Rhodobacter capsulatus SB 1003: one gene and its partner. The protein of the gene in region 1 interacts with the protein of each later gene in a pairwise test. Links are inferred from orthologs where the notes say so. Each region holds a gene or a part of one and is shown on either strand. Other genes may lie near its edges.

Region 1 (15,588 bases):
AGCCACCCCGAGGATGTCGCGGGGTTCGAGTCCGCCGAGACGCGCGCCCGCCTGCGCCGCGGCGCGCTGGTGCAACATCTGTCGCGTTCGCGGCATCGGCTGGGGCATTGGGTCACCTTCCTGTCCTTTTGCCGCGCCGTGCGCTGGGACCCCGCGGGCGAGATCAGCCTTTTGATGGGCTGCGATCTGGACATGACCGCGGTCTCGACGCTGGAGGGCGCGCTGGCGCGCGAACGCGACCGGCTGACGACGATCCTGGATGCGCTGCCCAGCGGCAAGATCGTGCTGGATGCGCAGGACCGGATCGTGCTGGCCAATCCCGAGGCCTGTGCGCTGATGGGCTGCGGCACGGGCGCGGTCTGTGGACGCGCCATGTTCGACCTGCTGCCGATCGAAGAGGGGCGGGCGGATCTGTGCGCCGCGATGGAGGATCCGGAGCACAGCGGCCCGGTGCTGATCCGGCTGCGCCGCGCCGGGCGGCTGCGGCTGTTGCAGGTCGATCTGGTGGTGTTGCCGGGCGATCCCGGCGACGGGCGGCTTTTGCTGTCGCTCTCGGACATCACCACCCTGCACGATCTGGGCCAGCAACTGGAACAATCGATCGACAATGCCCGCTTCATCGCCACCCATGATCTGATGACCGGCCTGCCCGACCGCTATCTGATGATGCGGCGTCTGGGCGAAAGGCTGACCTGTCTGGAGGCCGAGGGCGGCGGGATCGCGGTTCTGTGCATCGATTTCGACAATCACCGGCTGATCAACGACACTTTGGGCCACGAAACCGCGGATCAGCTGATCAAATCGGCGGCGAAGCGGCTGGAACAGGGCCTGCCCGAGGGGGCGCTGCTGGCGCGCACGAACGAGGACGAATTCGTCGTCCTGCTGCCCGGGGCGGATGCCCTGGCCGCCGAATCGCGCAGCTGGGACATCGTGCGCGCCTTTGCCCGGCCGATGCGGCTGCAGCGGCGGCAATGTTTCCTGACCGTCTCGATCGGGGTGGCGCTGCACGCGGGGCCGGGCGGCTGCGCCGAGGCGCTTTTGCGCGCGGCCGACATGGCGATGCACCAGTCGAAGGCGCGCGGCCGCAACACGGTGACGCTGTTCTCGCCCGAGATCGGGGCGCAGTTCGAACGCCGCACGGCGGTGGCGCAGGCCTTGCACCGGGCGCTGGAGGAGAGCAGCTTCGAGCTGCATCTGCAGCCGAAATTCGACGTGCGCGAGGGGATCCGGCTGATCGGCGCCGAGGCGCTCTTGCGGCTGACCGATGCCGAGCTGGGGCCGATCTCGCCCGCGGAGTTCATTCCGGTGGCCGAGGTGGACGGTCTGGTCTCGGCGATCGACCTCGAGGTGATGCGGCTGGCCGGGACGATGATGGCTGATTGGGCCGCGCGGGGGATCCGGCTGCCGCTGGCGGTGAACATCAATGCGACGACGCTGGACGAGCCGGGCCATGCCGATCTGGCCGAGCGGCTGTTGCGCGTCGGGCTGGACCCCGAACAGGTGACGGTGGAGCTGACCGAGACCGGGCTGGCCGCGCCGGGGCTGCGGCAGCGGCGCAATCTGGAACGGCTGCGCGACGTCGGCTACAAGATCGCGATCGACGATTTCGGCACCGGGCAATCGGCGCTGGGGGTGCTGCAAAGCCTGCCGGTGGCGGAGATCAAGATCGACCGCTCCTTCGTGCGCGGCCTTGAAGGGCCCGAGCCCGGCCGCGCCCGGGCGCTGATGCGGGCGATCCTGGCGATGGCGGGGGCGCTTGGCCTGCGCGCGATCGCCGAGGGCGTCGAGACCGAGGCGCAGTTCAGCATCCTGAAGGAGGAGGGCTGTCCGGCGATGCAGGGCTTCCTGCTGGGGCGGCCGCTGGGCTTGCGCAGTTTCGAGGCGCGCTATCTGGCCGAAGAGCCGCGGCCGCGCGCCGTCGCTCTGGCCGGTATCGGAGGATCAGGCGCATGACAGCCCCGCCGCACAGGCTCCCTCATCCCGACACGCCCGAATCGCGGGCGCGCTGGCTGCATGACATCGGCGGCCTCTCGGTCACGGAAATCGGCTGGCGGCTTGGTCTGCCGCCCGACCGGGTGCAGGCGCTGCTGGAGCAGCGGCCAAGCGTGGCCGTGCCGGTGCCGGATGCCGCCGAGGGGGCGCGGCTGATCCGCCGTCTTGCCCGCCGTCTGCGCGACCGCTTCGGGCTGGGCACCGTCTGCATCGCGCTGATGCCGCCCGATCAGACCGACCCGGTCCCGATGATCGCCGCCGCCGCCGCGCGGCATCTGGTGCGGGTGCTGCAGGCGCGCTCGGCGCCGGGCATCATCGGGCTGTCGCATGGGCGCACCATCGCCGCCATGGTCGCGCAGCTGCCCGAGATGCGGATCGGGCAGCTGCGCTTCGTCTCGCTTCTGGGCGAGCTGACCTTCGGCCATGCCGCCTATCCGCATGCGGTGATGCACCAGATCGCGCAGCGGCTGGGGGCGCAGGCCTTTCCCCTGCCGACGGCGCTTTACGCAAGCACGCCCGAGGAAGCGGCGGATCTGCTGCGTCAGCCGATGCTGCGCCGGGTCGCCGAGATGGCGCTGCAGGCCGAGGTCTGGGTGGTGGGCATCGGGCGCGGGGCGCCGGAAAACCAGCTGCATCAGTTCGGCATGATCGGCACCGAGGATCTGGCCGAAATCGTCGGTCTGGGCGCCGCCTGCGAGATTCTGGGCCGATTCTTCGACGCAGAGGGCCGCGAATTGCCCAGTGCCCTGGCCGCCCGCACCCTGGCGCCCGCCGCGCCCGATTTCCTGCGTCGCCGGGTGATCGGTCTGGCGGGCGGGACGGACAAGGTCGTGGCGCTGCATGCGGCGCTGGCGGGGCATCTGCTGCAGGATCTGGTGACCGACAGCCGCACGGCGGTGGCTTTACTCGACGAAGAGGAGCAGGCGGAATTTGCCGCGCTGCTGCGGTGAAAATTTGCAGCGCTGCTGCGGTGAAATTTTCGCGTTTCACCGCTTGACGGGGGGGGCGTGGATGCGTAGAAGCCTCCCACGCCCGCGGTTACGGCCCGGGAGAAATGCGCGGTTGTAGCTCAGTTGGTTAGAGTACCGGCCTGTCACGCCGGGGGTCGCGGGTTCGAGCCCCGTCAACCGCGCCACTTTCAAAAAGCCCTCGCGACAGCGGGGGCTTTTGTTTTTTCGCCTTGGCCTGTCCGACCCCGGTTCGGGCGGATCGCTGAGGGTCAGGTTTCTTGAGCACTCATCACATATGGCCAAGGCCATCGCCTTGGCCCTGCGCGACATTTGCCCCAAGACCGCCGAGGGCCCCAAAGGCCCTCGGCCAGCGCCCGCCCCGCGCCACTGGCGGGCGCTTCTCGCCCGCCGGGGCTGGGCGCTGGCCTCTGTCACGCGGGTGGAAACGGTCTTGCCGCAGCTTGGTCGCGACGGGCGGGGAAAGGCGGTGCCTTTCCGCTTCCGCCCGGGATGCGGCCTTCTTTCGGTTTGCCGTCAGGAGCCACCCAGCTTGCCGAACTCTTTCAAGGCCTTCGCCGCCTCCGGCCCATAAAGGCAGGCATAGACCGTGGGGAGAGCGACGGCGAGCGTCACCCCCGGAGCCATCGCCATGATCGAGGCCACCCCGGTTGCCGCGCCCAGCCGCAGCAATCCGCCATAAGTGGGCGTGTGATCCTTGCGGTCGATGTAGCGCGCGGCCTCTTTCAGGCTTTCAAGCGCCGCATCAAAGGCCGCCCGCAGCCGCCCCGCCGCCACATCGTCGATCGGCTGATCGGAGAGGTCTTCGGGGATCGCATCGTGAATGCCCATCAGGGCCGCCTTGCAAAGCACAAGCGTCCGCGACAGGGCTTCATGGGCGGCAAGCTGATCGGGATCGTTCGGAATGCGGATCGCCTGCAAGGCCAGCGCCTCGTCAATATCCGCCACGACGCGCTGACAGCGGTCCCGCAGGATCGGATGGCCGGTTTCCAGAAGCGCCCGCGCATCCGAAAGCGTCAATCTGCGCAGCCCCGCCGGGGGCACAAGGCCGCGACCGGGAATCGGAGACGGAGACAAAGGCGGGCGGTCCCCGTCCCTCAGTCCGATCCACTCGGGCGGTTTGCCGTCGGGGCGGGCTTTGGGCAGATAGGGCTCGGGCCACGGCGGCAGGGTGTTCAGATAGGCGAGGGTTGCAAGTGAACGCGTTTCGACGTCTTCTATCTTCGATAGCTTCGCCAACTCAGCGTCGCACTCAGTTGCGAGAGTTTTAGTGAAAGCAAGGCCGGGCAACCCCCTTGTTCCGAGTTGCTCCAACTTGCTTAATGGCCTCAAATCGGAAACTGCAGTGCCGCGCAATATAACGTCTGACAATTGAAGTAATTTGGCCAGCGGGGATAGGTCGGTCACTGCAGTGTTGCTGAGATCGAGCCCTTGTAGCTTGTAAAGCTCTGCAACGGGGGCAATGTCCGCGATGGCTGTGCTTCTTATGTCTATACTTGATAGTCCAGAAAGCTGCGAAAGTTCCGGGGGAAGCCGGTCAAGTTCGCGAAAATGCTTGTTGGTTAGGCTAATGTACTTCCTCCCCTCCCGCTTCACCCGCTCGATTTCTTCCAGTGCGGCCTGATAGGCCTTCTCTGCCTCGGTCATCTCGCACCCCTCACACTCCACCCAGCTTACCCGACCGCCCCCGTCAAACAACTGCGCTTTCCCGCTTGACGCCCTCGGCCGCAGCCGGTAGTGAACGCCCATCGCGCGGTTGTAGCTCAGTTGGTTAGAGTACCGGCCTGTCACGCCGGGGGTCGCGGGTTCGAGCCCCGTCAACCGCGCCACTTTCCCCTCCCTCTGGACGCTTCCCGCTTCGTGGCGTATCACGCGCCGAACGGAGGATGTCTGATGCGCGACGAGCTGGATGCGAAAACCCTGATCGACACCATGGGCCAGGCGGCCCGGACCGCGGCGGCCGAGCTGGCCTTTGCCCCGGCGCCGCGCAAGCGGGCCGCGCTGATCGCCGCCGCCGAGGCCGTCGCCGCGCGTCAGGACGAGATCCTGGCCGCCAATGCCGAAGACATGATCTTTGGCCGCGACAAGGGCCTGTCCCCCGCGATGCTGGACCGGCTGAGGCTGGATGAAACCCGCCTGCGCGGCATCGTCGAGGGGCTGCGCGCCGTCGCCGAACAGCACGATCCGGTGGGCGAGGTGATCGCGGAATGGGACCGGCCGACGGGGCTGCACATCCAGCGCGTCCGCACACCCCTGGGCGTGATCGGCGTCATCTACGAATCGCGGCCCAACGTGACGGCCGATGCCGGTGCGCTGTGCCTCAAGGCGGGCAATGCGGTGATCTTGCGCGGCGGCTCGGAAAGCTTCCATTCCAGCCGGGCGATTCACGCCTGCATGGTTGCCGGGCTGAAGGCCGCCGATCTGCCCGAAGCGGCGATCCAGCTGGTCCCCACCCGTGACCGGGCGGCGGTGGCGGCGATGCTGCGCGCCGTGGCCCATATCGACGTGATCGTGCCGCGCGGCGGCAAGGGGCTCGTGGGTCTGGTGCAGGCCGAGGCCCGGGTGCCGGTTTTCGCGCATCTGGAGGGCATCTGTCACATCTACGCCGATGCCGATGCCGATCTGGAGAAAGCCCGCCGTGTGGTGGTGAATGCGAAAACCCGCCGGACGGGCATTTGCGGTGCGATGGAATGCCTGCTGATCGACCGGGCGTTTTACGCAAAACACGGCGCGGTGCTGATCGAAGACCTGATCGCGAAGGGCGTCGAGATGCGGGTTTCGGCCGATCTGGCGCATATCCCGGGCACCAAACCGGCGGCGGAGGAGGATTTCGGCCGTGAATTCCTCGACATGATCTGCGCGGCGAAGCTTGTGGACGGCGTCGATGGCGCCATTGCCCATATCCGCCGCTACGGTTCAAGCCACACCGAATCGATCCTGACGGAAAACGACGCCACCGCGGCACGGTTCTTTGAACGGCTCGACAGCGCCATCCTGATGCGCAACGCCTCGACGCAGTTTGCCGATGGCGGCGAATTCGGCATGGGGGCGGAAATCGGCATCGCCACGGGCAAGCTGCATGCGCGCGGCCCGGTGGGGGCCGAGCAGCTGACCTCGTTCAAATATCTGGTGCGCGGCGACGGCACGATCCGTGCGTAAGCCGGGCCGCGCCGTAAGCCGCGCCGTTCGTAAGCCGGGCCGCGCGTAAGGCAGGGCCCCGCGCGGGGCCCGCCTCAGGCTCAGAACCGGATCTCGGCGCTTGTCTCGGCCACGTCCCAGACGACGCGCCGCCCCTGATGCCCGGCCTCGCGCGGCAACAGCAGGAACTGCACCTGCGCCGGGCTGACCGTGACCAGGCTGCCAGAGAGCCGCGCCCAAAGCTCGGGATCGGGCTTGGTGCGCTTGGCTTGCGCGACAAGACGCCATTCGCCGTCTTCCTCGGTGATCACGACTTCGCCACCCCAGGGCAACGCCGGTTCAAGGCACAAGAGCCCGAGGAAGATCAGCTTCACCACCCGGCGCGACTGGTCGCCCGCGCCGAGCCAATGGTATTTCACCCGCCCCCCGCGCGAGATTTCTTCAAGCACGCCAAGGATTTCCGGGGTGCCGATGCGCTGATCGACCGAGGCCTGGCCAAAGGCGATGCGGAAGAACTTGATCCGCGCATTGGCCGCGGCGACGCTTTGCGAAATCAGCTGCACCTCGGGGCTGTCGGCCAGCCCGGACATGTTCAGCAACTCCACCCCGTTGCCGATCGCCCCCAAAGGGCTGATAAGGTCGTGGCAGAGTCGCGACCCGACAAGAGCGACAAGATCGGCCTCGGAAGGCGCGGTCTCGGGCGGCGGGGCAGGGACGAAGGCTTCATGGGTCATGGTGGATCTCCCTTTCGGGGGTCGCCGAAGCGAGGGCAGGATGAACGCGTTTCTGGAACCGGGGATGCTGGTGAAAAACCCCCAGGCCCCCGATTGGGGGCTGGGACAGGTGCAGTCGCGCGTCGGCGACAGGGTGACGGTCAATTTCGAACATGCCGGCAAACAGGTGATCGACGGGCGACGGGTGCAGCTTTCCCTCGTTATTCCCGACCAAGGTTGATAAAAGGTTAACAGCTTTAAAAATGGTTAACAGCCCCGCATCGCGGCCCTGACCCCTTTCGCTGCGCGGGTCCTGCGGTCCGCATCATTGCAGCCTTGCGCGCGGGCGCCTAGAGATGAACGAAGACGGAAGGCTTTGAGCATGGCGGCAGCACCGCTTTCTTATGAAATCAGATTGGCGCGGGACGCACAGGAGATCAGGGCCTCGCAGCGGCTGCGTTATGCCGTTTTCGTCGAGGAGCTGGGCGGGGCGGGGCCGCTGATCGATCACGAAAACCGGCTGGAAGCCGATGAATTCGACCCGCTTTACGACCATCTCGTGCTGATCGACGCGACGAAACCCGAAGAGGATCTGGACCGGGTGGTGGCGGCGTACCGGCTGTTGCGCTCGGACCGGGCGGCCGAGATCGGGCGGTTTTACTGCGATGCGGAATATGATCTGACGCCGCTGCGCGCCTCGGGGCGGCGGCTTCTGGAACTGGGGCGGTCCTGCGTGCATCCCGATCACCGCGGCGGCGCGGCGATGCTGATGCTGTGGAATGCGCTCGCTGATTACGTGCTGGCGCATGAGATCGAGATCCTGTTCGGCGTCGCTTCGTTTCACGGCACCGATGTCGCGGCGCTGCAGCAGCCGCTGGCCTGGCTGCACCACCACCATCTGGCGCCCGAGGGGCTGCGCCCGCGCGCGCGGCAGTTTCAACGCATGGATCTGGTGGCGAAAGAGGCGCTGGACCGCCGCGCCGCGCTCGATGCGATGCCCAATCTGATCAAGGCCTATCTGCGGCTGGGCGGGTTCGTCGGCGAGGGCGCCTTTGTCGACCGGCCCTTCAACACCACCGATGTCATGCTGCTGATGGATACGCAGGCGATGTCGGAGAAGCACCGGGAGTTCTACACGCGACGGGTGGAGGGACGCGGATGACACGACCGATCTGGATGGGCGACGAACCGCCGCCCGACCGGCCGCCGACGCTGGCCGGGCGCGGGCGTCTGGCGCTGCGCGGCGGGGCGATGGCGCTGGTGCTGATGGCGGGGCTGACCCTGCATCTGGCGGTGCGGCTGATCGAGCGGCCGCTGCATGGCGGGCACCGGCCCTGGACCCCGGCGATCACCCCTGTCGTCTGCCGGATCTGCGTCGCCATCCTGGGCCTGCGCTATTCCGTCCGCGGCCGCCCCATGCAGCATATCGGCGCCGTCGTCGCCAATCACACCGGCTGGCTTGACATCTTCACCCTGAACGCCTGTCAGCGGCTTTACTTCGTCTCCAAGGACGAGGTGGCGGACTGGCCCTTCATCGGCTGGCTGGCCCGCGCCACCGGCACCGTCTTCATCCGCCGCGACCCGCGCGAGGCCAAGGCGCAGCAGGCGCTTCTTGAAGACCGCATCCGCGACGGGCACCATCTGCTGTTCTTCCCCGAGGGCACCTCGACCGACGGGCTGCAGGTGCTGCCGTTCAAGACGACGCTCTTTGCCGCCTTTTACACCCACGGGCTCGACAAGGTGATGCAGATCCAGCCGGTCACGGTGAATTACACCGCGCCCGAGGGCGAGGATCCGCGGTTTTACGGCTGGTGGCGGGACATGCCCTTTGCCACTCATCTGGCCAAGGTGCTCTCGGTGGCCCGGCAGGGCGCCGCGGAGGTGGTGTTTCATCCGCCGCTCGATGTGTCGGATTTCCCCTCGCGCAAGGATCTGGCGGCGGCCTGCGAAGCGGCGGTGCGTTCGGGGATGGGTCAGCGGTCGCGGTAGTGGCGCAGGACCGCCAGCCGGATCGCCGTGGCCAGCCCGGTGCCCGGATCGCGGGCGGCGTCGATCTCGCGCGCGGCCTCGTTCAGGCCAAGCCCGCGGGCGGCGGCCAGTTCCTTGAAGCCGGTCCAGAACGCGTCCTCGAGCGAGACCGAGGTGCGGTGCCCGCCCAGCGTCAGCGAATGCTTGCGCGGGGCCTCGCTCACCTTTCCGGCTCCGGGTCGCGCCGATGCGCGTCAAGGGCGGCGCGGGCCTTGGCGGCCTCGGCCTCTTCCCGCTGTTTCTGCGCCTTGGTGCGGCCGAATTTGGCGGCATTGGCATCGGCCGCGGCCTTGGCCTCAGTGCGGGCGGCTTGCTTGCGGAAACGGTTCAGATTGACGATCTCGGCCATGGCGCAGCATCGCACGGGGCCGCGCCGCGTGCAATCCGGGCGGTGACCGCCCGCGTTTGGCGGCTTGCCGCCATCGCCCCGGGGCCCCGGGCGCAAATGGTCGCAACGGTCTTGCGCCGCGGCAAGGGGCTGCCTATCTGCAGATCATCCACTCCTGTCCCTCGTGATTCGCGGCTCATGACGTTTCGATCTGGCATGTCCTTCCCTGTCCTGTCCGGCGGTTTCCCGGGAACGCGGGCATGAGCCGGATGTCCGGTCCCGCCGCCCGGGCCCGCGCCCGCGCCGTTGCCGCGAAACTGCGCGCGCGTCTGGCGCGTCAACCGCGGCCCGAGCGGCTCTCGGATCTGCTGACGGAACTGGCCGAGGATCAGGGCCGCGAGCGGATCGCGCTGTCGGATCTGCTGGACCGGCTCAGCGTGCGCGCCTTTGGCCCGCTGCTGGTGATCTTTTCGCTGCCGAACGTGTTGCCGACGCCGCCCGGAACTTCGGCCGTGCTGGGGCTGCCGCTGATCTTCCTGACCTTTCAGATGCTGATCGGCGGGCCGCCGTGGTTTCCCGCCTTCATCGCCAAACGCTCGATCGCGCGGGCGGATTTCGCCCGGCTGGCAGCGGTGGTCGTGCCGCGGCTCTTGCGCGCCGAGAAGATGCTGCAACCGCGGCTCAGCTTTCTGTCCTCGCGCTGGGCCGAACAGGGGCTGGGGTTTCTGGCGCTGGTGCTGGCGATCATCCTGACGCTGCCGATTCCTTTGGGCAATATCGGGCCCGCCTTTGCGCTGGCGCTGATCGGCATCGGCCTGTTCGAGCGCGACGGGCTTTGGGTGCTGGCCGGGGTGGTGGCGGGGCTGGGCGCGCTGGCGCTGGTGCATGGGGTGATCTGGGCGATGATCGCCGCCGCCGCGCATGTGCTGCACACCTGGTCCTGACCGCGCGACATGAAAAGGCCCCCGCCGCGGCGGGGGCCTTTTCGGGTCCGGGGGCCGGGCTCAGTTCGGCAGGATGCGCACGCCGCCCTTGGCCGCCGACGAGGCAAACATCGCATAGGCCCGGAGCGCGGTCGAGACATGGCGCGGACGCGGGGCCGCGGGCGTCCAGGGCAGCGGCCCCTTGGCGGCACGCCGCGCCTCCAGCACGTCTTCGGCCACGGCCAGATGGATGCTGCGGTTCGGAATGTCGATCTCGATCACGTCGCCGGTCTCGACCAGACCGATCAGCCCGCCTTCCTCGGCTTCGGGGCTGACATGGCCGATCGAGAGCCCCGAGGTCCCGCCCGAGAAGCGCCCGTCCGTCAGCAGGGCGCATTTCTTGCCCAGACCTTTCGATTTCAGATAGCTGGTCGGGTAAAGCATCTCCTGCATGCCGGGGCCGCCGCGCGGGCCTTCGAAGCGGATCACCACCACTTCGCCCTCGGTGACCTTGCCGGTCAGGATGCCCGAGACCGCATCGTCCTGACTTTCAAAGACTTTCGCCGTGCCGGTGAATTTCAGGATCGACTCGTCCACCCCCGCCGTCTTCACGATGCAGCCGTTTTCCGCGATATTGCCGAACAGCACCGCCAGACCGCCGTCCTTGGAAAACGCATGTTCGGCCGAGCGGATCACCCCCGCTTGCCGGTCGCGGTCCACTTCTTTGTAGCGGTTGCCGGTCGAAAACGCCTCGGTCGTGCGCACGCCACCCGGCGCGGCGCGGTAAAAGCTGTCGACGGCGGGATCATTGGCCGTCATCACGTCCCAGGTCGCGATCGCCTCGCCCATCGAGGCGGAATGCACGGTGCGGGCGTCCAGATGCAGCAGCCCGGCGCGGCCCATCTCGCCCAGAATGCCCATGATGCCACCGGCGCGGTGCACGTCTTCCATGTGCACGTCCTGTTTCGCCGGGGCGACCTTGCACAGCACCGGCACCTTGCGGCTGAGCCGGTCGATGTCGTCCATGGTGAAATTCACCCCGCCCTCATAGGCGATGGCCAGAAGGTGCAGCACCGTGTTGGTCGAGCCGCCCATGGCGATATCGAGGCTCATGGCGTTTTCAAACGCTTCGAAGGTCGCGATGTCGCGCGGCAGAAGGCCCGGTTCGTTGCCCTCGTAATGGCGCTTGGTGATGTCGACGATGCGCCGCCCGGCTTCCAGGAACAGCGCCTTGCGGTCGGCATGGGTCGCCAGCATCGAGCCGTTGCCGGGCAGGGCCAGACCCAGCGCCTCGGCCAGACAGTTCATCGAATTCGCGGTGAACATGCCGGAACAAGATCCGCAGGTCGGGCAGGCGGCTTTCTCGATCGCCTCCACCTGCGCATCGGTGTAGCTGTCGTCGGCCGCGACCACCATCGCATCGACCAGATCAAGGTCATGGTCGATCACGTCGGGGGAAATCTTGCCCGCCTCCATCGGCCCGCCCGAAACGAAGATCACCGGAATGTTCAGCCGCATCGCCGCCATCATCATGCCGGGCGTGATCTTGTCGCAGTTCGAGATGCAGACCATCGCATCGGCGCAGTGGCCGTTGACCATGTATTCGACCGAATCCGCGATCACCTCGCGCGAGGGCAGGGAATAGAGCATCCCGTCATGGCCCATGGCGATGCCGTCATCGATGGCGATGGTGTTGAATTCCTTGGCGACGCCACCCGCGGCCTCGATTTCGCGCGCGACCATCTGGCCAAGGTCTTTCAGATGCACGTGACCCGGCACGAACTGGGTGAAGGAGTTGACGACGGCGATGATCGGCTTGCCGAAATCGCCATCCGTCATGCCGGTCGCGCGCCAGAGGCCACGCGCCCCCGCCATGTTGCGGCCATGGGTCGATTTGCGGGAACGATACTGCGGCATCTGGCGTCTCCGGGCTGGCTTGGACTTGCGCCCTTCTAGCGCAGGCCGGGGGGCGATGCCAACCCGAAGCCTTGCGGCAGGAACACGAAGCCTTGCGCTGCGCATGTCTGGGGGCAGACCTTGCCGGGACGTTTTGGCCTCGGCCATCGCCGAGGCCATGCGGATCCTGTCCCCGATCCGGCCACTGTCGTGCCTGGGGCTTGCGGTCTGGTTGCGGCCGGGCGCTGTCGGGCGGGGAAAGGCGGTGCCTTTCCCTTTCCGCCCGAACCCGCCCCTATGCCATCAGCTCCACCGCCATCGCCGTGGCCTCGCCGCCGCCGATGCAGAGCGTCGCGACGCCGGTTCTCAGCCCGTGCCGCCGCAGCGCCGCCAGCAGCGTGACCAGCACCCGCGCCCCCGAAGCGCCGATCGGATGCCCCAATGCACAGGCGCCGCCATGCGGGTTCACCCGGTCATGCGGCAGATCCAGCGCCGCCATCGCCGCCATCGCGACCACCGCAAAGGCCTCGTTCACCTCGAACAGATCGATCCGGCGCAGATCCAGATCGAGCTTTTCCGCCAGTTTCGTCAGCGCGCCGATCGGGGCGGTCGGAAACAGGTTCGGCGCATCGGCATGGGTCGCATGACCCAGCACCCGGGCGAGCGGCGTCAGCCCGCGGGCCTCGGCCTCGGAGGCGCGCATCAGCACCAGCGCCGCCGCCCCGTCCGAGATCGAGGAGGAATTCGCCGCCGTCACCGTGCCGCCCGGCCGGAAGGCCGGTTTCAGCGTCGCGATCTTGTCCAGCCGCGCCTTGCCCGGCTGCTCGTCGGTGGTGATGAGCCCGGCCCGGCCTGCCTCCACCGGCGCGATTTCAGCCGCGAAAGCCCCGCTGGCAATTGCCGCCTGCGCCCGGGTCAAAGACGCAATCGCGTAATCGTCCTGCGCCTGCCGGGTGAAGCCGAAGGCTTCGGCGCAATCCTCGGCAAAGGTGCCCATCAACCGGCCGCGATCATAGGCATCCTCGAGCCCGTCCAGAAACATGTGATCGAGCACCTGCCCATGCCCCAGCCGCAGCCCGCCGCGCGCTTTCGGCAACAGATAGGGGGCATTCGTCATGCTCTCCATGCCGCCCGCCAGCACGACCCGCGCCGAGCCCGCCAGCAAAAGGTCATGGCCCAGCATTGCGGCCTTCATCCCCGAACCGCACATCTTGTTGATCGTTGTCGCCCCCGCCGCAAGCGGTAGACCCGCTTTCAGCGCCGCCTGCCGCGCCGGGGCCTGACCTTGCCCCGCGGGCAGGACGCAGCCCATCAGCACCTCGTCGACCTCAGCGGCCGGAACGCCCGCCCGGTCAAGCGCCGCGCCAAGCGCCACCGCGCCCAGATCGGCCGCGGCAAGCTCTGAAAACGCGCCCTGAAAGCCGCCCATCGGCGTGCGGGCCGCCCCCGCGATCACCACCGGATCCATTCTCTCCCCCGTCATTTCGCGGCCATCCGCAAAGCGCCGTCGAGCCGCAGCACCTCGCCATTCAGCATCTGGTTTTCGCAGATATGGCGCACGAGCGCGGCATATTCCGCCGGGTCCCCCAGCCGGTTCGGGAAGGGCACCGAGGCGCCCAGACTGTCCTGCACCTCCTGCGGCAGCCCCGCCATCATCGGCGTGCGAAAGATCCCCGGCGCCACCGTGACGACGCGGATGCCGTGCCGGGCCAGTTCCCGCGCCGCCGGAAGCGTCAGCGCCGCGACGCCGCCCTTGGAGGCCGCATAGGCCGCCTGTCCGATCTGCCCGTCAAAGGCCGCGATGGAGGCGGTGTTGACGATCACCCCGCGCTCGCCGCCCGGGCCGGGGGCATTGCCCGCCATCGCCTCGGCCGCCAGCCGCAGCATGTTGAAGGTGCCGACAAGGTTCACCGTCACCGCCCGGGCGAAACTCTCCAGCCGGTGCGGCCCCTCGCGGCCGAGGATCTTTTCCCCCGGCGCGATGCCCGCGCAATTCACCAGCGCATCAAGCCGCCCGAAGACCGAGACCGCCAGATCGATGGCGGCGCGGCCGTCCCCCTCCTGCGTCACATCGGCGCGGCAAAACCGCGAGGCCGCGCCCAGATCCGAGGCCATGGCCATGCCCGCTTCGGCGTTCAGATCGACGATCACCACCTTGCCGCCCGCATCAACCACCATCCGCGCCACGGCCGCCCCCAGCCCCGAACCGCCCCCGGTGACGACAAAGACCCGCTCTGAAATCTGCATCCTTTCCTCCCTTTCCCTGACGTCAAATCCTATCGGGTGGGGGGTGTCTGGCAACGGCAAAGGCGGGACATCCTGCGGTTGCGACGCAACGGAATCCGGGCGTTGACAGTGGGGCAGGGGGCTTGGCAAGACAGGGGAAAGGAGAGCCCGATGAGCACAGCCACCCCCGCCACCCGGGCGCTTGACGCCGCCAAGGTGGCCTTCGAGCGGATCGAATATGATTACGTCGCCGGGCAGGACAAGATCGGCCTGCATGCGGCGGCGGCGATTGGCGCCGATCCCGCCGAGGTGCTGAAGACGCTGATGGTCGAGGTCGACGGCAAGCCCGCCTGCGCGGTGATCCCGTCGGATTGCACGCTGTCGATGAAAAAGGTCGCGGCGGCCTTCGGGGCCAAGGCGGCGGCGATGATGCCCGCCGACAAGGCCGAGCGGCTGACCGGCTTTCACACCGGGGGGATCTCGCCCTTTGGCCAGAAGAAACGGGTGCCGGTGGCCTTTGAAGCCGCGGCGCTGGGGCAGGCGCAGATCGTCGTCAATGGCGGCAAGCGGGGGCTGATGGTGCGGCTGACCCCCGAGGCGGCGCTGACGGTCTCGGGCGGTCTGGCCCGGGATCTGATCGCCGCGCCCTGAGCCCGGGCCGGATGTCACGCCCGCGTCGCAGTTTCGCCGGAATTCGGCGTGATACCCGGGTTAACCCTTCCTCTCCGCCCTCTGGAGCCCCATGCCGCGTCTGATCCCGCTTGCGTTTGCCCTGCTTGGCCTGCTGGCCCTTGTCCCCGCCCCCGCCCCCGCCCCCGCCGAGACCCGGCCGCTGGGCTTTGGTCATTTCCTGAACAACGATGCGCTTGGCGACGGCAAGGACCGCTGGCAGACCGGCTCTTACACGCTGTCGTGGCTGCGCGGCCCGGAGTGGCAGGGGCGCCTGCCCGGCCGCCCCTTCGAGATCCTGGAATACCGGCTGAGCGGGGCGGTGATCGCGCCTTCGCGGCTGAAAAGCCTGCGCGGCGATCGGCGCTATGTCGGCAAATCCGCGGTTTCGCTGCACACGCAATTCGCCCCCACGCCGCAGACCGAGGCGGATCTGGGCCTTGGCGTGGTCTGGACCGGCCCGGCGAACGGCCTTTCCGGGGTGCAGCGCCAGCTGCATGACCTGCTGGGCGAACCCCGGCCGCGCGCCGCCGACAGCCAGTTGCCGAACCATCTCTATCCGACCGTCAGCGCGGAAATCGCCCGGCCGATCGCGCTGGGCCGGGCCGAGCTGCGCCCCTTTGCCGAGGCGCGGGCGGGCGATGAAACCCTGCTGCGTCTGGGCGCCGATCTGGCCTTCGGGCAGCGCGAGAAGGGGGCGCTGTGGC
Region 2 (15,496 bases), 470 kb from region 1 along the record:
GTGCGCTGGCGCCGCGCCGACGGAGAGGAAATCGCCCCCGACAGTTTCCTGACCATTGCCGCCGAACGCGGTCTTCTGCCGAATCTGTCGCGCCGGATCGCCGAGACCGTGGCCGCCGATCTGCTGGGCTGGCGCGGCGCGGGGCTGGCGCCGGGCAAGATCGCGCTGAACATCCATCCCGACGACATCAAATCGCCCGAGCTGCTGCTTGACACCATCGCCATGTTCGAGGCGGCGGGCATCGACGGCCGCGATCTGCTGCTCGAGATCACCGAGGGATGTTTCGTCGGGCGCGGCACCGACATGACGATCAGCCTGCTCGATTCGCTGGCGGACCGCGGCTACGAGCTGTCGCTCGATGATTTCGGCACCGGCCATGCCTCGCTGGGCGATCTGAAGAAGGTGCCGGTGGCAGAGCTGAAGATCGACCGCAGTTTCATCGCCGGTCTGTGCTTTCGCCGCGCCGATCGCGCCATCGTCGCCGCGATCGCCGAAATCGCCCGCGGCATGGGCATCCGCTCGGTCGCCGAGGGGGTGGAGGATGCCGATCAGCGCGCGATGCTGGTCGATCTGGGCGTCGATGTCGGGCAGGGCTATCTGTGGTCGAGCCCGATGGATGCCGCGGATTTTGCGCGTTTTCTGCTCCGAGACGCCCGCCGCAGCGGTTGAGGGCGGGGGACAGGACCGGAAATCGACTGTGGCGCTTTCGCGCCTTGCCGTTCGCCTCGGATCGGCGTCAAATCCCGCGCGGAAAGACCGTGGGAGGACCGAGGATGACATCCTATCTCAAGACGACACCGGACAAGGACGGCTGGTTTGGCAGCTACGGCGGGGCGATGCTGCCGCCGCCGCTCGAGCCGCATTTCAAGGAGATCCGCGAGGCTTATGCGAAGATCTCGAAATCGGCCGATTTCATCGCCGAGCTGCGGCTGATCCGCAAGCATTTCCAGGGCCGGCCCACGCCCGTTTCCTATCTGAAGAACCTCTCGGCGCTGTGCGGCGGCGCACAGATCTATGCCAAGCGCGAGGATCTCAACCATACCGGCGCGCATAAGCTCAACCATTGCATGGCCGAGGGCCTGCTGGCGAAATTCATGGGCAAGACCAAGCTCATGGCCGAAACCGGGGCGGGGCAGCACGGGGTGGCGCTGGCCACGGCGGCGGCCTATTTCGGCATGGAATGCGAAATCCACATGGGCGAGATCGACATCGCCAAGGAAGCGCCGAACGTCACCCGGATGAAGCTTTTGGGCGCGACGGTGGTGCCGGTCTCCTTTGGCGGGCGCTCGCTGAAGGAGGCGGTGGACAGCTGCTTCCAAAGCTACATCGCCCAGGCCGATACCGCGCTTTTCGCCATCGGCTCGGTCGTCGGCCCGCATCCCTTCCCGCGGATGGTGCGCGATTTCCAGCATGTCATCGGCGTGGAAGCGCGGGAGCAATTCCTTGAAATGACGGGCGAATTGCCCGACATGGTGGCGGCTTGCGTCGGCGGCGGCTCGAATGCGATGGGGATCTTCTCGGGCTTCATCGACGATGCTTCGGTCGGTCTTTACGGGGTCGAGCCGCTCGGCACCTCCTCCAATCTCGGCGATCACGCGGCGACGATTTCCTTTGGCGAGGATGGCGACATCCACGGCTTCCGCACCCTTGTGCTGAAGGACGCCAACGGCGAGCCCGCGCCGGTGCACACCGTCGCCTCGGGGCTGGATTATCCCGGCGTCGGCCCGGAACATGCGCATCTGCACAAGATCGGCCGGGTGCATTACACCACCGCCGATGACAAGGAGGCGCTGAAGGCCTTTTACGCGCTGTCGCGGCACGAGGGGATCATTCCCGCGCTGGAAAGCGCGCATGCCGTGGCCTTTGCGATGCGCGAGGCGGCGGCCAATCCGGGCCGGTCGATCCTGATCAACCTGTCGGGCCGGGGCGACAAGGACATCGACTACGTCACCCAGACCTACGGCTTCGGCACCGATCTGTAACGCCGCCGCGCGCCGGGGCCTGATCCCGGCGCGCCGCCTCCGGGGCGAATCCCGGGCCTGGCCCGGGGCGGGTTTGCGGATTTTATTCTCTGAACGGCGGTCCGGGCCGGTTTTCGGCCCGGATTTCCCCTGTGCCTGTGCTGCGAAACAGAATTTTGTGCTTTTTCCGGCCGGGGCCAAAACACCATTCTCCCAAAGTTAGACCGCTTTCAGGAAGGCGGGTTTTAGCCCCTTTTCAACCGCGGCCGGGCATGCTCGATAGGGGCAGAACCTATCGGGGAGAAGCAGATGACGACGGTTTTCGAAGACAATTCGGCTTCGATCGGTGGCACGCCGCTGGTGAAGCTGGGGCGGCTGGGGCAGGGGCTGGGCGCCACCGTTCTGGCCAAGATCGAGGCGCGCAATCCGGCGGGCTCGGTCAAATGCCGGATCGGCGCGGCGCTGATCTGGGACGCCGAGGAACGCGGTATCCTGACACCCGGCAAGGAAATCGTCGAGCCGACCTCGGGCAATACCGGGATCGCGCTGGCCTTCGTCGCCGCCGCGCGCGGGATTCCGATCACCCTCACCATGCCCGAAACGATGAGCCTGGAACGGCGCAAGCTGCTTCTGGCTTATGGCGCGAAACTGGTGCTGACCGAGGCGGCGAAGGGCATGGCGGGCGCCATCGCCAAGGCCGAGGACATCGCGGCTTCGGACCCGAAATACGTGCTTTTGCAGCAGTTCCGGAACCCGGCCAACCCGGCCATCCACGAACGCACCACCGGCCCCGAGATCGAGGCCGCGACCGGCGGCAAGATCGACATTTTCGTTGCGGGCGTCGGCACCGGCGGCACGATCACCGGCGTCAGCCGCTATTTCAAGAAAGGCTTGGGCAAGGCGATCACCTCGGTCGCGGTCGAGCCTGCGGCCAGCCCGGTGCTGAGCCAGACCCGCGCGGGCGAGCCGGTCAAGCCCGGGCCGCACAAGATCCAGGGCATCGGCGCCGGTTTCGTGCCCGAGGTGCTGGATCTGGATCTTGTCGATGCGATCGAGCAGGTCTCGAACGAGGAGGCGGTGGCGGTGGCGCTGCGGCTGGCGCGCGAGGAAGGCATTCTGGCCGGGATTTCCGGCGGCGCGGCCACGGCGGCGGCGCTGCGGCTGGCGGCGCGGCCCGAAAATGCGGGCAAGACCATCGTGGTGATCCTGCCCGACTCTGGGGAACGCTACCTGTCCTCGGTGCTGTTCGAGGGTGTCTTTGACGGAACCGGCGCCCCGGCCTGATCGGTTTCCCCGCGTCTTTCAAAGGCCCCGCCCCCCGGCGGGGCCTTTTCGTCTGGCGCCCCGGCACGGGGGAGTGGGGGGGGGGAATAAAATTCTATATTCACGACCAAGAATGGCGAGATTTATCCCTTTCAATCTCGACTGACACAGTGGATATTTTGGAAATGACGAAGCTCACGGAAGGAAGGTGTTCGCCATGCCGGGCCTGCTGATCAACCGCTCGCCGATGCCGGGGCTGGGGCTCTCGATGGGGATCACGCTGACGATGCTGTCGCTGGTGGTGCTGGGCCCGATCGGCGCGCTTTTGGCGCAGGGCGCCAGCTACGGGCTGGAGGGCATCTGGGCCACGGTGAACCGCGAGCGGGTCTGGGCGGCGCTGGAGCTGTCGTTCCGGCTGTCGTTCCTTGCGGCCTTGTTCAACCTGGTCTTCGGCGTCGCCCTTGCCTGGGTGCTGGTGCGCTATGATTTCCCCGGCCGCCGTCTGGTCGATGCCGCCGTCGATCTGCCCTTTGCGCTGCCGACCGCCGTCGCGGGCATCGCGCTGACCGCGCTTTATGCGCCGAACGGGGCCTTTGGCGCCCTGGCGAAAGAGTTCGGGCTGAAGATCGCCTATACGCAAGGGGGGATTTTCATCGCGCTGATCTTCGTCGGCCTGCCTTTCGTCACCCGCACCGTGCAGCCGGTGATCGAGGAGATCGACCGCGAGGTCGAAGAGGCCTCGGCGACGCTGGGGGCGACGCGCTTCACCACGCTGCGCCGGGTGATCGCGCCGATGCTGCTGCCCGCCGCGCTGACCGGCTTTGCGCTGTCCTTGGCGCGGGCGGTGGGCGAATATGGTTCGGTCATCTTCATCGCCGGAAACATCCCGCTGAAAACCGAGATCGCCCCGCTTCTGATCGTGATCCAGCTCGAGGAATTCAACTATGACGGCGCCGCCGCCATCGGCATTGCCATGCTGGCGATCAGCTTCGCGATGCTGCTGTCGATCAACCTGATCCAGATCTGGAGCCGCCGGAGGATTGGCGATGTCTGACGCTGCCGAACGCAACTGGCGATCCGCCACCGATGAAACGCCGCTGGTGCGGGGCGTTCTGATCCTGACCGCCGTCGCCGGGATGGCGCTTCTGGTCGCCGCCCCGCTGCTGATCGTCTTTGTCGAGGCGCTGGCCAAGGGCTGGTTTGCCGCGCTCAAAAGCCTGGGCAACCCCGATGCGCTCTCCGCGATCCGGCTGACGCTGACGATTGCCGCGCTGTCGGTGCCGCTCAATGCCGCTTTCGGCATTGCCGCGGCCTGGTTCATCACCCGCTTCGACTTTCGGGGCAAGGCCTTTCTGATCACCCTGATCGACCTGCCGTTTTCGGTGTCCCCGGTCGTGGCGGGGCTGTGCATCGTCTTGATGTTCGGGGCGAATTCCGCGCTTGGCGGCTGGCTCGTCGCGCAGGGCTTCCCGATTGTCTTCGCCCTGCCGGGGATCGTTCTGGCAACGATGTTCGTCACCTTCCCCTTTGTCGCGCGCGAGCTGATCCCGGTGATGATTGAGCAGGGCTGTCAGGAGGAAGAGGCCGCGCTGACGCTGGGCGCCTCTGGCTGGCGGGTCTTCACCACGGTGACGCTGCCGAAGATCCGCTGGGCGCTGCTTTACGGCGTGCTTTTGTGCAACGCCCGCGCGATGGGGGAATTCGGCGCCGTTGCCGTCGTTTCGGGCAAGATCCGCGGCCAGACCGCGACGATGCCGATCACCATCGAGATGCTTTACAACGAATATCTCTCGGTCGCGGCGTTTTCGCTGGCCGGGCTGCTGACCGCGCTCGCGCTGGTCACGCTTCTGGTCAAGACCGTGCTGGAACTGCGTCACGCCGACGAAATCGCCGCCACCCACCGCCATTGAGGGACATGATGGATATCGACATTCAAGAGATCTCGAAGCTCTTCGGCACGACGGCGGCGCTGCATCCGGTGTCGCTCGCCATTCCCTCGGGGGCGCTGGTGGCGCTTCTGGGCCCCTCGGGCTCGGGCAAGACGACGCTTCTGCGGATTCTGGGCGGGCTTGAATTCCCGACCTCGGGGCGGGTGCTGTTTGACGGCCAGGACGCCACCAACCTGCGGGTGCAGGATCGCCGCGCGGGCTTCGTGTTTCAAAGCTATGCTTTGTTCCGGCACATGACGGTGTTTGAAAACATCGCCTACGGGCTGCGCGCCCGGCCGCGGGCCGAGCGGCCGCCGAAGCTGGAAATCGCCCGGCGGGTGGCGCGGCTTCTGGAGCTGATCCAGCTGCCCGACATCGGATCGCGCTATCCCAGCCAGCTTTCGGGCGGGCAACGGCAGCGGGTGGCGCTGGCGCGGGCGCTGGCGATCGAGCCGCGGATGCTGCTTCTGGACGAGCCCTTCGGCGCGCTGGATGCCAAGGTCCGCAAGGAGCTGCGCCAGGGGCTGCGCGACATTCACGACGCCACCGGCCTGACCACGGTCTTCGTGACCCATGATCAGGAAGAGGCGATGGAGCTGGCCGACATGGTGGTGGTGATGTCGATGGGCCGGATCGAGCAGATCGGCCGCCCGAACGACATCCGCGCCCGCCCGGCCAGCAGTTTCGTGCGCGATTTCATCACCGCTTGACCTCGGTCTGGCCAAGGCCATCGCCTTGGCCCGGCGGATCATTGGTCCGATGACCCCCGAGGGCCCAAAGGCCCTCGGGCAGCGCCCGCCCCGCCCCCGGCGGGCGCTTCTCGCCCGCCGGGACGGGCGCCGCCCTTTGTTGTGCTTGATGGATGCGGTCCCGTGTCGACCGGCTTGCGACGGGCGGGAAAACGCGATGCGTTTTCTTCTCCGCCCGAGGCCAAGGCAGCAGGGCAGGGCAGGGGGGGCCAAGACGGGGGGCCAAGACGGGGGGCCGAAATAAAAGGCGCCCGCCTGTTCGGACCTTCCGGGGAAGGGCGGACAGACGGGCGCAAACCCGAGGAGTGCAGGGGCGGTCAGTGCCGCCCCTTGTCAGTGATCAGCGACGCTGAATGGTCGCCAGGCCGAAGGTGTTCGAGAAGGGCAGGAAGTCGCCCGGGATCACGTTCGATTGACGCGGCGTGTCTTTCAGGAGCGGAGCCTTCCAGAACTTCGCCGATTGCGGCGGAGCGTCGGCCGGGATCAGCTTGACCTTCGGCGCGGTGGTTTTCACCAAGGGCGTCGGCCAGAAGTCTTGCGACATGAACTTGGTGCCTTCGTAGACGTTCTTCTTGCGCGGGGTGTCGAGCAGAAGTTTCCAGCCAAAGCGCTCCGAGAAGGCGCCGGGCTTTTCGTCGGCCTTGACGGGTTGCGGCAGGAAGATGTGCCGGTGGTCTTTCATGATGTTGTCAGTCATTTCAGATGCGTCCTCACAGGTGAACTCTTCGGTTGCGTTCTCGACCGCGACCACCGCTGCGCGAGCAGTGATGGCGCGCACGAGTTTCGCCGCGCCGAGCGGCTTGTAGTTGACTTTCGCCACGAGCGCGGCAGCGCCGCCGGCGACACGTTCGGCATAGCCCGCAGCCGCGCTGGGATGCACGCCGGCGGACTTGAGGGCTTCGGCCAAGGCAGCGCCCTTCTTGCCGTCGGCGACGACGACCTTCAGAGCGCGTTTCGGAATACCTTCACTTTTCAGTTGTCTTGCGATGTCGCAAGCCGTTTCTTCATCGGCATAAAGCCGTGTGATCACCGTCGTCATGCGTCCTCCTCGGGTTCAAGGGCATTCTTCAGTCACGTCCTGGTGTCCCGCCGGGCTCCGGATCATCGGCCTCCCCGCCGCACAAGCGGAACCGCGAAGGCGATGGCCACGATCAAAATCACCGCCTCGATGGCGAACACCGTATTATAAGGCCCCGCCACACCGGACCCGAAAGTCCCCGGCAGGGCAACCAAACCGTCACGAACCACCCCGGCAAGCGCGACCCCCACGCCCGCGGCCGTCGCCTGCACCGCCCCCCATGCGCCCAGCGCCAGCCCGATCCGATCGGCGGGCGCGGTCCGCATCGTCGCCGTCAGCGTCGCATGGCCGAAAAGACCGATGCCAAGCCCGACAGCAAAGGTGCCCACAAGGAACAACCAGATACCACCCTGGCTGATCAGCGAGGACAGAATGATGGCGACAAACCCGGGAACCCCGATCAGTGCACCCAGCACCGCCAGCGGCATCGGCCTTGCCCCGTTCCCCAGCACACGGGACGCAGTGCCGAACCCGGCAAGCGTCCCCAGCGCAAAGAGCGCGGTCAGTTTCGTCGTCTCCCCGACCGTCAGGTGCAGCGCCTGACCGCCATAGGGTTCCAAAAGCACATCGGCCATACCGAAGCCGAACGTTCCCAGCGCGATCACGGTCAGCAGCGCCAGCATCCCCGGACGGCCCATCAGCAGGCCGAAGGCCTCCTGGAAGGTCGGGTGCTGGGCGGTCTCCATCTGCCGGGCACGTTCCCGGCTGACGGCTTCCTGCTTCCACATCGCAGCCATGTTCAACACGACACTCATCAACGCCGTGCCCTGGATCACCTGGATCAGGCGCCCGGGCGTGTAGTCCGCCAGCAACGCCCCGTAGGTGAGCGCGCTGATCACCATGCCGAAGAGCAGCATCACATACATGAGGCCGACAACCTTCGGTTGGTCTTCTTCCGCGACGAGGTCGGTTGCCAGCGCCAGACCCGCGGTCTGGACGATATGCACCCCGGCCCCCACGAGGAGGAAGGCAAGAGCAGCCGCGCTCATTCCGATCCAGCGCGGCGCATCCACGGATTCCCCGAAGCCCGACAGCACCAGAAGCGCGAAGGGCATGATGGCGAAACCGCCGAATTGATAGATCGTTCCCTTCCAGATCCAGGGCGCGCGACGCAGCCCCAGAGCCGACTTGTGCGTGTCGGACTTGAAGCCGATCAGCGTGCGGAAGGGCGCGAACAGCATCGGCATCGCCAGCATCACGGAGACGAGCGAGGCCGGAACCGCCAACTCGACGATCATCACCCGGTTGAGGGTGCCCGCGAGCAGGGTCAAGGTCATCCCGACGGTGATCTGAAAGAGCGACAGTCGCAGCAACCGCGAGAGCGGAACCTCTTCACTGGCCACGTCGGCGAATGGCAAGTACTTCGGAGCGTGCCGCGCCAGGTTCTTCAGAGCAAAAGCACGGTAGCCCATAGTCCAGCCGCCCGTCGGAGAGAGAAAGTGCGAGGGGCTCAGCCCCGGAGGGAATGGGCCCACCGACGGGTGCCGGTGGGCCCAAAGGTCAGCAGATTACTGAGCCGGCGCAACAGCGACGACGGTCGCCATCGGGTTGCCGTTCCAGTAGTTCGCGAACCAGGTCGTGTTGGTCAGCAGGCCGGCGTGCACGATCAGAGCGGCGACCGCAACGGCGCCGAGGATCAGCGGGATACCGGTCGAGGGCTTGACGACGGTCCAGATTTTGGCGTTGTTCATTGTATTTCTCCTCTACCCGATTACCCGAGCCACGGCGTGGCGATGGCCGAGAGGATGTGCGCAACAAGCGCCATCGCCCCGAACACACGGGTGCCATCGATCAGGTAGCTGTGGATTTCTTCAGCTTCTTTCAGCGACAGGCCGCTCGGCCCAGCTTTATCGTCAGTCATTGTCCCGAATCCTCCAAAACTGGGATCATTGGGAACGTTGATGAAGCTCTCTCGGTTAAGTTCGAGCCCCGTCTCAGCGCCCCCCCGCTGCCGGACCGTCTGTGATCCGACCTCGTGAGACGCACTATGGGAGCCCAAGTGTCGGCGATCAAGTGTAAAGTCGGGCTTACACTGCGGCAAATTCGGCCACCCCCGGGGGCGCAAAATCCCAGTGAAAACAGGTGTTCCAGACGCATCTTTGGGCGATTCCGGGGCCGGTGGCGCGGGCGGCGCGGCGCCTGCGGCGGGGGGTGCGACAGGGCGCAAGAGCCATGCTGCAAAGGGGGTTTGCGCCTTGCGGCCCCCGCGCGGCGGGCGGCTTGCGGCGTGACCAGAACCGGGCTTCGGGTCAAACTGTCATGCGGGATGTACATTAAACTGCGTTAGCCTGTCGCAGATCGGGCGATGGCGGCGGCGCGCGCGCCCGGACGGCCTGTCGCAGGCAACCGGAATTTTCAGGTCGAATTGTCGCGCCGAATTTATCCGCCGGAAGCACTTGAAACCGCTCTGACGGCTTCCCACTTCGCTTCGTTGACGTGATTGTCGCAGGCCCGGGCGTGATTCTGGGCCCGAGCCGCGCCGAATCCCTGCCGAATCCCTGCCGAATCCGTGGTCATCGCCGCCGTTTTGCGCCCTCGTCCCGAATCTCTTTCCGCAATTTCCCCTGCGTCAGCCCATTCCTTGGGCAGATGCCCGGCCATGAAGCGCCAATCCCTGCGCCTCAGTATTTTACCTATTGATAAAATTTCGGATCGTGGCAGCCTTTGCGGCAATAACAAAGCCAGGGAGGTCACAGTGACCACAAGCCAGTTTCGACCCGGGGTGCACCCCGGGCGTCTTCCGCCCGAGGGGTATTGCACGGCCTTTGCCGATGTGGCGCCGCCTTTGACGGCGCATCAGGCGCAGGTGGCCGCCGCGCGCTGCTATTTCTGCGCCGAGGCGCCCTGCACCACGGCCTGCCCGTCCGACATCGACGTGCCGCTGTTCATCCGGCAGATCCTGACCGGCACGCCGGAGGCCGCGGCAAGGACGATCCTGTCGCAGAATATCATGGGCGGCATGTGCGCCCGGGTCTGCCCGACCGAAACCCTGTGCGAGGGCGCCTGCGTGCGCGAGGCCGCCGAGGGCATGCCGGTCGAGATCGGCGCGCTGCAGCGCTTTGCCACCGACCGGCTGCAGGCCGCGGGCGTGCATCCCTTCACGCGCGCGCCGCGCACGGAAAAGTCTGTCGCCGTGGTGGGGGCGGGGCCTGCGGGTCTGGCCTGCGCGCATCGGCTGGCGATGCTGGGCCATGAGGTCACCGTTTATGACGCGCGGCTGAAACCGGGCGGGCTGAATGAATATGGCATTGCCGCCTACAAGGCGCCGGGCGGCTTTGCGGCCAGGGAAGTGGCCTGGCTTTTGCAGATCGGCGGCATCGCGGTGCTGGAAAACTGGAAACTCGGCCGCAACGGTTCGGTGGCGGATCTGCTGGCCGAGCATGACGCGGTGTTTCTGGGCATGGGGCTGGCGGGCGTGAATGCGCTGACCATTCCCGGCGCCGAACATGCCACCCCCGCGACCGAGTTCATCGCGCATCTGCGTCAGGCCGGGGATCTGGCGACGGTGCCGGTGGGGCGGCGCGTCGTGGTGATCGGCGGCGGCATGACCGCGGTCGATGCGGCGGTGCAGGCGAAACTTCTGGGCGCGGAGACGGCCAGCATCGTCTATCGCCGTTCGCAAGCCGAGATGCCCGCCTCGGCGCATGAACAGGAGCATGCGCAAAAGAACGGCGTGCGGATCGTGCCGAATGCGGCGCCCGTGGCGATCCGCAAGGACGATCAGGGCTATGAGGTCGAATTCGCCCGCACCGAGACCCAGGGCGGCAAGCTGGTGCAGCTGGACGACACCTTGCGCATCAAGGCCGACCAGATCTTCACCGCGATCGGCCAGACGCTTGGGCCGGTGCCCGAGGGGCTGACGATCACCGGCGGCAAGATCGAGATCGACGCGCAGGGGCGCACCGGGATGGCGCATGTCTGGGCGGGCGGCGATTGCGCCACAGGCGGCGAAGATCTGACGGTGACCGCCGTCGCGCAGGGCCGCGATGCGGCCGAAGACATCCACGCTTTTCTGATGGGGGCCTGAGATGGCGAACCTGACTTCGACATTCCTTGGCATCAAATCCCCGAACCCGTTCTGGCTGGCCTCGGCGCCGCCCACCGACAAGGAGGTGAACGTCCGCCGCGCCTTTGAGGCCGGTTGGGGCGGTGTGGTCTGGAAGACGCTCGGCCTTGACGGCCCGCCGGTGGTGAACGTCTCGGGCCCGCGCTATGGCGCGATTCACGGGCCCGATGGCACGCTTTTGGGGCTCAACAACATCGAGCTGATCACCGACCGGCCTTTGGAGGTGAACCTGCGCGAGATCAAATCGGTCAAGCGCGATTACCCGGACCGCGCCTTGGTCGTGTCGCTGATGGTGCCCTGCGACGAGGACAGCTGGAAATCGATCCTGGCCCGGGTCGAGGAAACCGAGGCCGACGGGGTGGAGCTGAACTTCGGCTGCCCGCATGGCATGGCCGAACGCGGCATGGGCGCGGCGGTGGGGCAGGTGCCCGACTATGTGGAGATGGTGACGCGCTGGGTGAAGCAACATTCGCGCATGCCCTGCATCGTGAAGCTGACGCCCAACATCTCGGACATCCGCAAACCGGCCGAGGCGGCGAAACGCGGCGGCGCGGATGCGGTCAGCCTGATCAACACGATCAATTCGATCACCTCGGTCGATCTGGATCTGTTCGCGCCGCAGCCGACGATTGACGGCTTTGGCACCCATGGCGGCTATTGCGGTCCGGCGGTGAAACCCATCGCACTGAACATGGTGGCGGAAATCGCCCGCAACCCGGCCACGCGCGGTCTGCCGATTTCCGGCATCGGCGGCGTCACCACCTGGCGCGATGCGGCCGAGTTCATGGCGCTTGGGGCGCATAACGTGCAGGTCTGCACCGCGGTGATGACCTATGGGTTCAAGATCGTCGAGGAGATGATCTCGGGCCTGTCGGACTACATGGACCGCAAGGGCCTGACCGAGACGCGCGAGATCGTCGGCCGCGCCGTGCCGAAGGTGACCGACTGGCAATATCTGAACCTGAACTACACCACCAAGGCCAGCATTGCGCAGGACGATTGCATCAAATGCGGCCGCTGCCACATCGTCTGCGAGGACACGTCGCATCAGGCGATCGCGATGGCGGCGGATCGCACGGTGACGGTGAAAGAGGAGGAATGTGTCGCCTGCAATCTCTGTGTCGAGGTCTGCCCGACGAAGTGCATCACCATGCGGGAGCTCTCCGAGGGCGAGCTGGACCTGCGCACGGCCAAGCCGGTCGGCGACTATCTGAACTGGACCGGGCATCCGAACAACCCGATGGCGACCACCAGCGGGAAATGACAGCCGGGGCTTTCCGGTCGCAACCGGGAAGCCCACCCCGATTGGCCGAGGCCATCGCCGAGGCCTTGCGAAACAGTGGTCCCATGACCCCCGAGTGCCCCAAGGCACTCGGGCAGCGCCCGCCCCGCCCATGGCGGGCGCTTCTCGCCCGCCGGGGCAGGGCGCTGCCCTCTGTTCATGCTTGCGGATGCGGTCATGCCGCCGCCGTCGTGCCAACGGGCGGGGAAAAGCGATGCTTTTCCTGGCCCGCCCGACCCTTTCGGGGCAATTTTCTTACGACGCCAGCGCCTGTTTCACCGCTTCGGGGGCCGTTTCGATCACCCGCAAGAGCACCGCGGCCGGGCCGCTGATCGCGCGCTGGCCCTGTTCCCATTTGCGATAGCCCGACAGGCTCATGCCCATCATCGGCGCCATCTGCGCCTGGGTCAGCCCCATCTTGCGCCGCAAATCGACCGGGTTGATGCGTTCCTGAGGGATCGGGTCGAAAGCCGCGCCGCCCTCGTAAAAGGCCGCGCTGCGCTCAAGCGCCTGCCAAAGGCCGCTCTCCATCTCTTCCATGCCTGCCTCGTCCTTGACTGCTCTCGTTGCCGCCGCGGGATTTCCCCTGTCAGCCGCCCCCCGGGGCCTTTGGCACCTTCTTGGGTGGTCAAAGGCTAGCCGCATCGGGCCCGTCGATCAAGCCGCCGCTTGGTCCCGCCCAAAATTCGGGCAATGGCCTGTGTCTTGCGCGCCAAGCGCCGCATCCGCCCCCCATTCCCCATTGACCGGGGCGGGGAAGCGTGGCCTCTTTCCTCTGACCAATCGGTCAGAAAATGAGTCGCAAGAGGGCAAAGCCCCGCAGACGACAGGGAGACAGCCAGATGCCATCACCCGGAGAAAACTTCCGTATCAATTCCGCGCGCCTGTGGGACAGCCTCATGCAGATGGCGCAGGTCGGGCCGGGGATCGCGGGGGGCAACAACCGCCAGACCGTGACCGATGCCGATGCCGAGGGCCGCGCGCTGTTCAAAAGCTGGTGCGATGCGGCGGGGCTGACGATGGGCCTTGACCGGATGGGCAACATGTTCATGCGCCGCGAAGGCACCGACCCGCAGGCGCTGCCGGTCTATATCGGCTCGCATCTGGATACCCAGCCGACGGGCGGGAAATACGATGGCGTTCTGGGGGTTCTGGGCGGGCTGGAAGTCATCCGCACGATGAACGACCGCGGCATCCGCACGAAACACCCGGTCGTGGTGACGAACTGGACGAACGAGGAAGGGGCGCGGTTCGCGCCCGCCATGCTGGCCTCGGGCGTCTTTGCGGGTATCCACAGCCTCGATTACGCCTATGCGCGCAAGGATCCGGACGGCAAAAGCTTCGGCGAGGAGCTGGCGCGGATCGGCTGGGTTGGTGACGAAGAGGTCGGCGCGCGCCAGATGCAGGCCTATTTCGAGCTGCATATCGAGCAGGGCCCGATCCTTGAGGCCGAGGCCAAGACCATCGGCGTGGTGACGCATTGCCAGGGCCTGTGGTGGCTGGAATTCACCCTGACCGGGAAAGAGGCGCATACCGGCTCGACGCCCATGGGGATGCGGGTCAATGCGGGCCTGGCCATGGCGCGGATCATGGAGATGGTGCAAGAGGTCGCGATGGCCGCCCAGCCCGATGCGGTGGGCGGCGTGGGGCAGGTGAACTTCAGCCCCAATTCGCGCAACGTCCTGCCCGGGACGGTGATTTTCACGGTGGATATCCGCAGCCCCGATCAGGCGAAGCTCGATGGCATGCGGGCCGAAATCGAGCGCCGCGCGGCCGCGATCTGCGCGGATCTGAAGGTCGGCTGCGCCGTCGAGGCCGTGGGCCATTTCGACCCGGTCACCTTCACGCCCGAACTGGTGGGCCGGGTCCGCGCCGCGGCCGAGAAACTGGGCTATCCGCATCGCAACATCATCTCGGGCGCCGGGCATGACGCCTGCTGGACGGCGAAAGTGGCACCGACGACGATGGTGATGTGCCCCTGTGTCGATGGGCTGTCGCACAACGAGGCCGAGGAGATTTCGCCCGAATGGGCGGCGGCGGGGGCGGATGTGCTTTTGCATGCGGTTCTGGAAACCGCCGTCGTCGTAGACTGACCGCGCGCCGGGGGCGCAGCCCCCGGACCCCCGAGATATTTAGGGCAAGATGAAAGCACGCGCTTGCAGGGAGTGCACATGACCACAGTCATCAGGAACGGAACCATCGTCACCGCCGATCTGACCTACAGGGCCGATGTGGCGATCGAGGGCGGGCAGATCATCGCGATCGGGCAGGGGCTGACGGGCGAGACCGTGCTTGACGCCACCGGCTGCTATGTGATGCCGGGCGGGATCGACCCGCATACGCATCTGGAAATGCCCTTCATGGGCACTTATTCAAGCGATGATTTCGACAGCGGCACCCGCGCGGCGCTGGCGGGCGGCACGACGATGGTGATCGACTTCGCGCTGCCCAATCCGGGGCAGGGGCTGATGGATGCGCTGCAGCAATGGGACAACAAGTCCAAGCGCGCGCATTGCGACTATTCCTTCCACATGGCCGTGACCTGGTGGGGGCAGCAAGTCTTTGACGAGATGCCGAAGGTGGTCGAACGCGGCATCACCTCGTTCAAGCATTTCCTCGCCTACAAGGGCAGCCTGATGGTGAATGACGACGAGCTCTTCGCCAGTTTCAAGCGCTGCGCCGAGATTGGCGCCATTCCGATGGTGCATGCGGAAAACGGCGATATCGTTGCGGAAATGTCGGCGAAACTTCTGGCCGAGGGCAATACGGGCCCCGAGGCGCATGCCTATTCGCGCCCGAGCCAGGTCGAGGGCGAGGCGACGAACCGCGCCATCATGATCGCCGACATGGCCGGCGTGCCGCTTTATGTCGTGCATACCTCCTGCGAGGAGGCGCATGAAGCCATTCGCCGCGCGCGGATGCAGGGGAAACGGGTCTGGGGCGAGCCGCTCATTCAGCATCTGACGCTGGATGAAAGCGAATATTTCCACCCCGACTGGGACCATGCGGCGCGGCGCGTGATGTCGCCGCCGTTCCGGGCCAAGCACCATCAGGACAGCCTTTGGGCCGGGCTGGCTTCGGGGACGCTTTCTTGCGTTGCCACCGACCATTGCGCCTTCACCACGGAACAGAAGCGCTTCGGCCTTGGCAATTTCACCAAGATCCCGAA

What was found.
Region 2: the proteins of RCAP_RS14835 (region 1) and RCAP_RS12555 interact in binary tests that used the Escherichia coli proteins (3 or more experiments, as listed by UniProt). The link is inferred for Rhodobacter capsulatus SB 1003 from one-to-one orthologs.

What each region holds. Positions count from the first base shown.
Region 1 is NC_014034.1:3,180,026-3,195,613, reverse strand. What follows is about bases 4,001-6,986. They hold RCAP_RS14835 (glutamate-5-semialdehyde dehydrogenase), read left to right. Parts: upstream 4,001-4,853; coding sequence 4,854-6,119; downstream 6,120-6,986. Other genes in these bases: RCAP_RS14825 (DUF3553 domain-containing protein), read left to right, coding at 6,873-6,986; RCAP_RS14830 (histidine phosphotransferase family protein), read right to left, coding at 6,200-6,832; RCAP_RS19410 (leucine-rich repeat domain-containing protein), read right to left, coding at 4,001-4,607. Outside these bases: RCAP_RS18685 (putative bifunctional diguanylate cyclase/phosphodiesterase), read left to right, coding at 1-1,953; RCAP_RS14855 (sugar-binding transcriptional regulator), read left to right, coding at 1,950-2,942; more of RCAP_RS19410, read right to left, coding at 3,477-4,000; more of RCAP_RS14825, read left to right, coding at 6,987-7,052; RCAP_RS14820 (GNAT family N-acetyltransferase), read left to right, coding at 7,194-7,973; RCAP_RS14815 (lysophospholipid acyltransferase family protein), read left to right, coding at 7,970-8,800; RCAP_RS14810 (ribbon-helix-helix domain-containing protein), read right to left, coding at 8,785-9,003; RCAP_RS14805 (DUF4169 family protein), read right to left, coding at 9,000-9,188; RCAP_RS14800 (exopolysaccharide biosynthesis protein), read left to right, coding at 9,428-10,111; ilvD (dihydroxy-acid dehydratase), read right to left, coding at 10,172-12,007; RCAP_RS14790 (acetyl-CoA C-acyltransferase), read right to left, coding at 12,282-13,454; RCAP_RS14785 (3-hydroxyacyl-CoA dehydrogenase), read right to left, coding at 13,466-14,233; RCAP_RS14780 (YbaK/EbsC family protein), read left to right, coding at 14,384-14,863; RCAP_RS14775 (lipid A deacylase LpxR family protein), read left to right, coding at 14,955-15,588. UniProt on the Escherichia coli protein: Catalyzes the NADPH-dependent reduction of L-glutamate 5-phosphate into L-glutamate 5-semialdehyde and phosphate. The product spontaneously undergoes cyclization to form 1-pyrroline-5-carboxylate.
Region 2 is NC_014034.1:2,713,674-2,729,169, reverse strand. What follows is about bases 4,109-7,002. They hold RCAP_RS12555 (sulfate/molybdate ABC transporter ATP-binding protein), read left to right. Parts: upstream 4,109-5,142; coding sequence 5,143-5,862; downstream 5,863-7,002. Other genes in these bases: RCAP_RS12550 (hypothetical protein), read right to left, coding at 6,242-6,940; cysW (sulfate ABC transporter permease subunit CysW), read left to right, coding at 4,271-5,134; cysT (sulfate ABC transporter permease subunit CysT), read left to right, coding at 4,109-4,278. Outside these bases: RCAP_RS12580 (putative bifunctional diguanylate cyclase/phosphodiesterase), read left to right, coding at 1-669; trpB (tryptophan synthase subunit beta), read left to right, coding at 774-1,982; cysK (cysteine synthase A), read left to right, coding at 2,271-3,245; more of cysT, read left to right, coding at 3,442-4,108; light-harvesting complex assembly protein PucC, read right to left, coding at 7,003-8,391; RCAP_RS12540 (light-harvesting protein), read right to left, coding at 8,488-8,670; RCAP_RS12535 (light-harvesting protein), read right to left, coding at 8,691-8,840; RCAP_RS12530 (NAD(P)-dependent oxidoreductase), read left to right, coding at 9,675-11,006; NAD-dependent dihydropyrimidine dehydrogenase subunit PreA, read left to right, coding at 11,008-12,309; RCAP_RS12520 (helix-turn-helix domain-containing protein), read right to left, coding at 12,583-12,867; RCAP_RS12515 (Zn-dependent hydrolase), read left to right, coding at 13,170-14,420; hydA (dihydropyrimidinase), read left to right, coding at 14,499-15,496. UniProt on the Escherichia coli protein: Part of the ABC transporter complex CysAWTP involved in sulfate/thiosulfate import. Responsible for energy coupling to the transport system.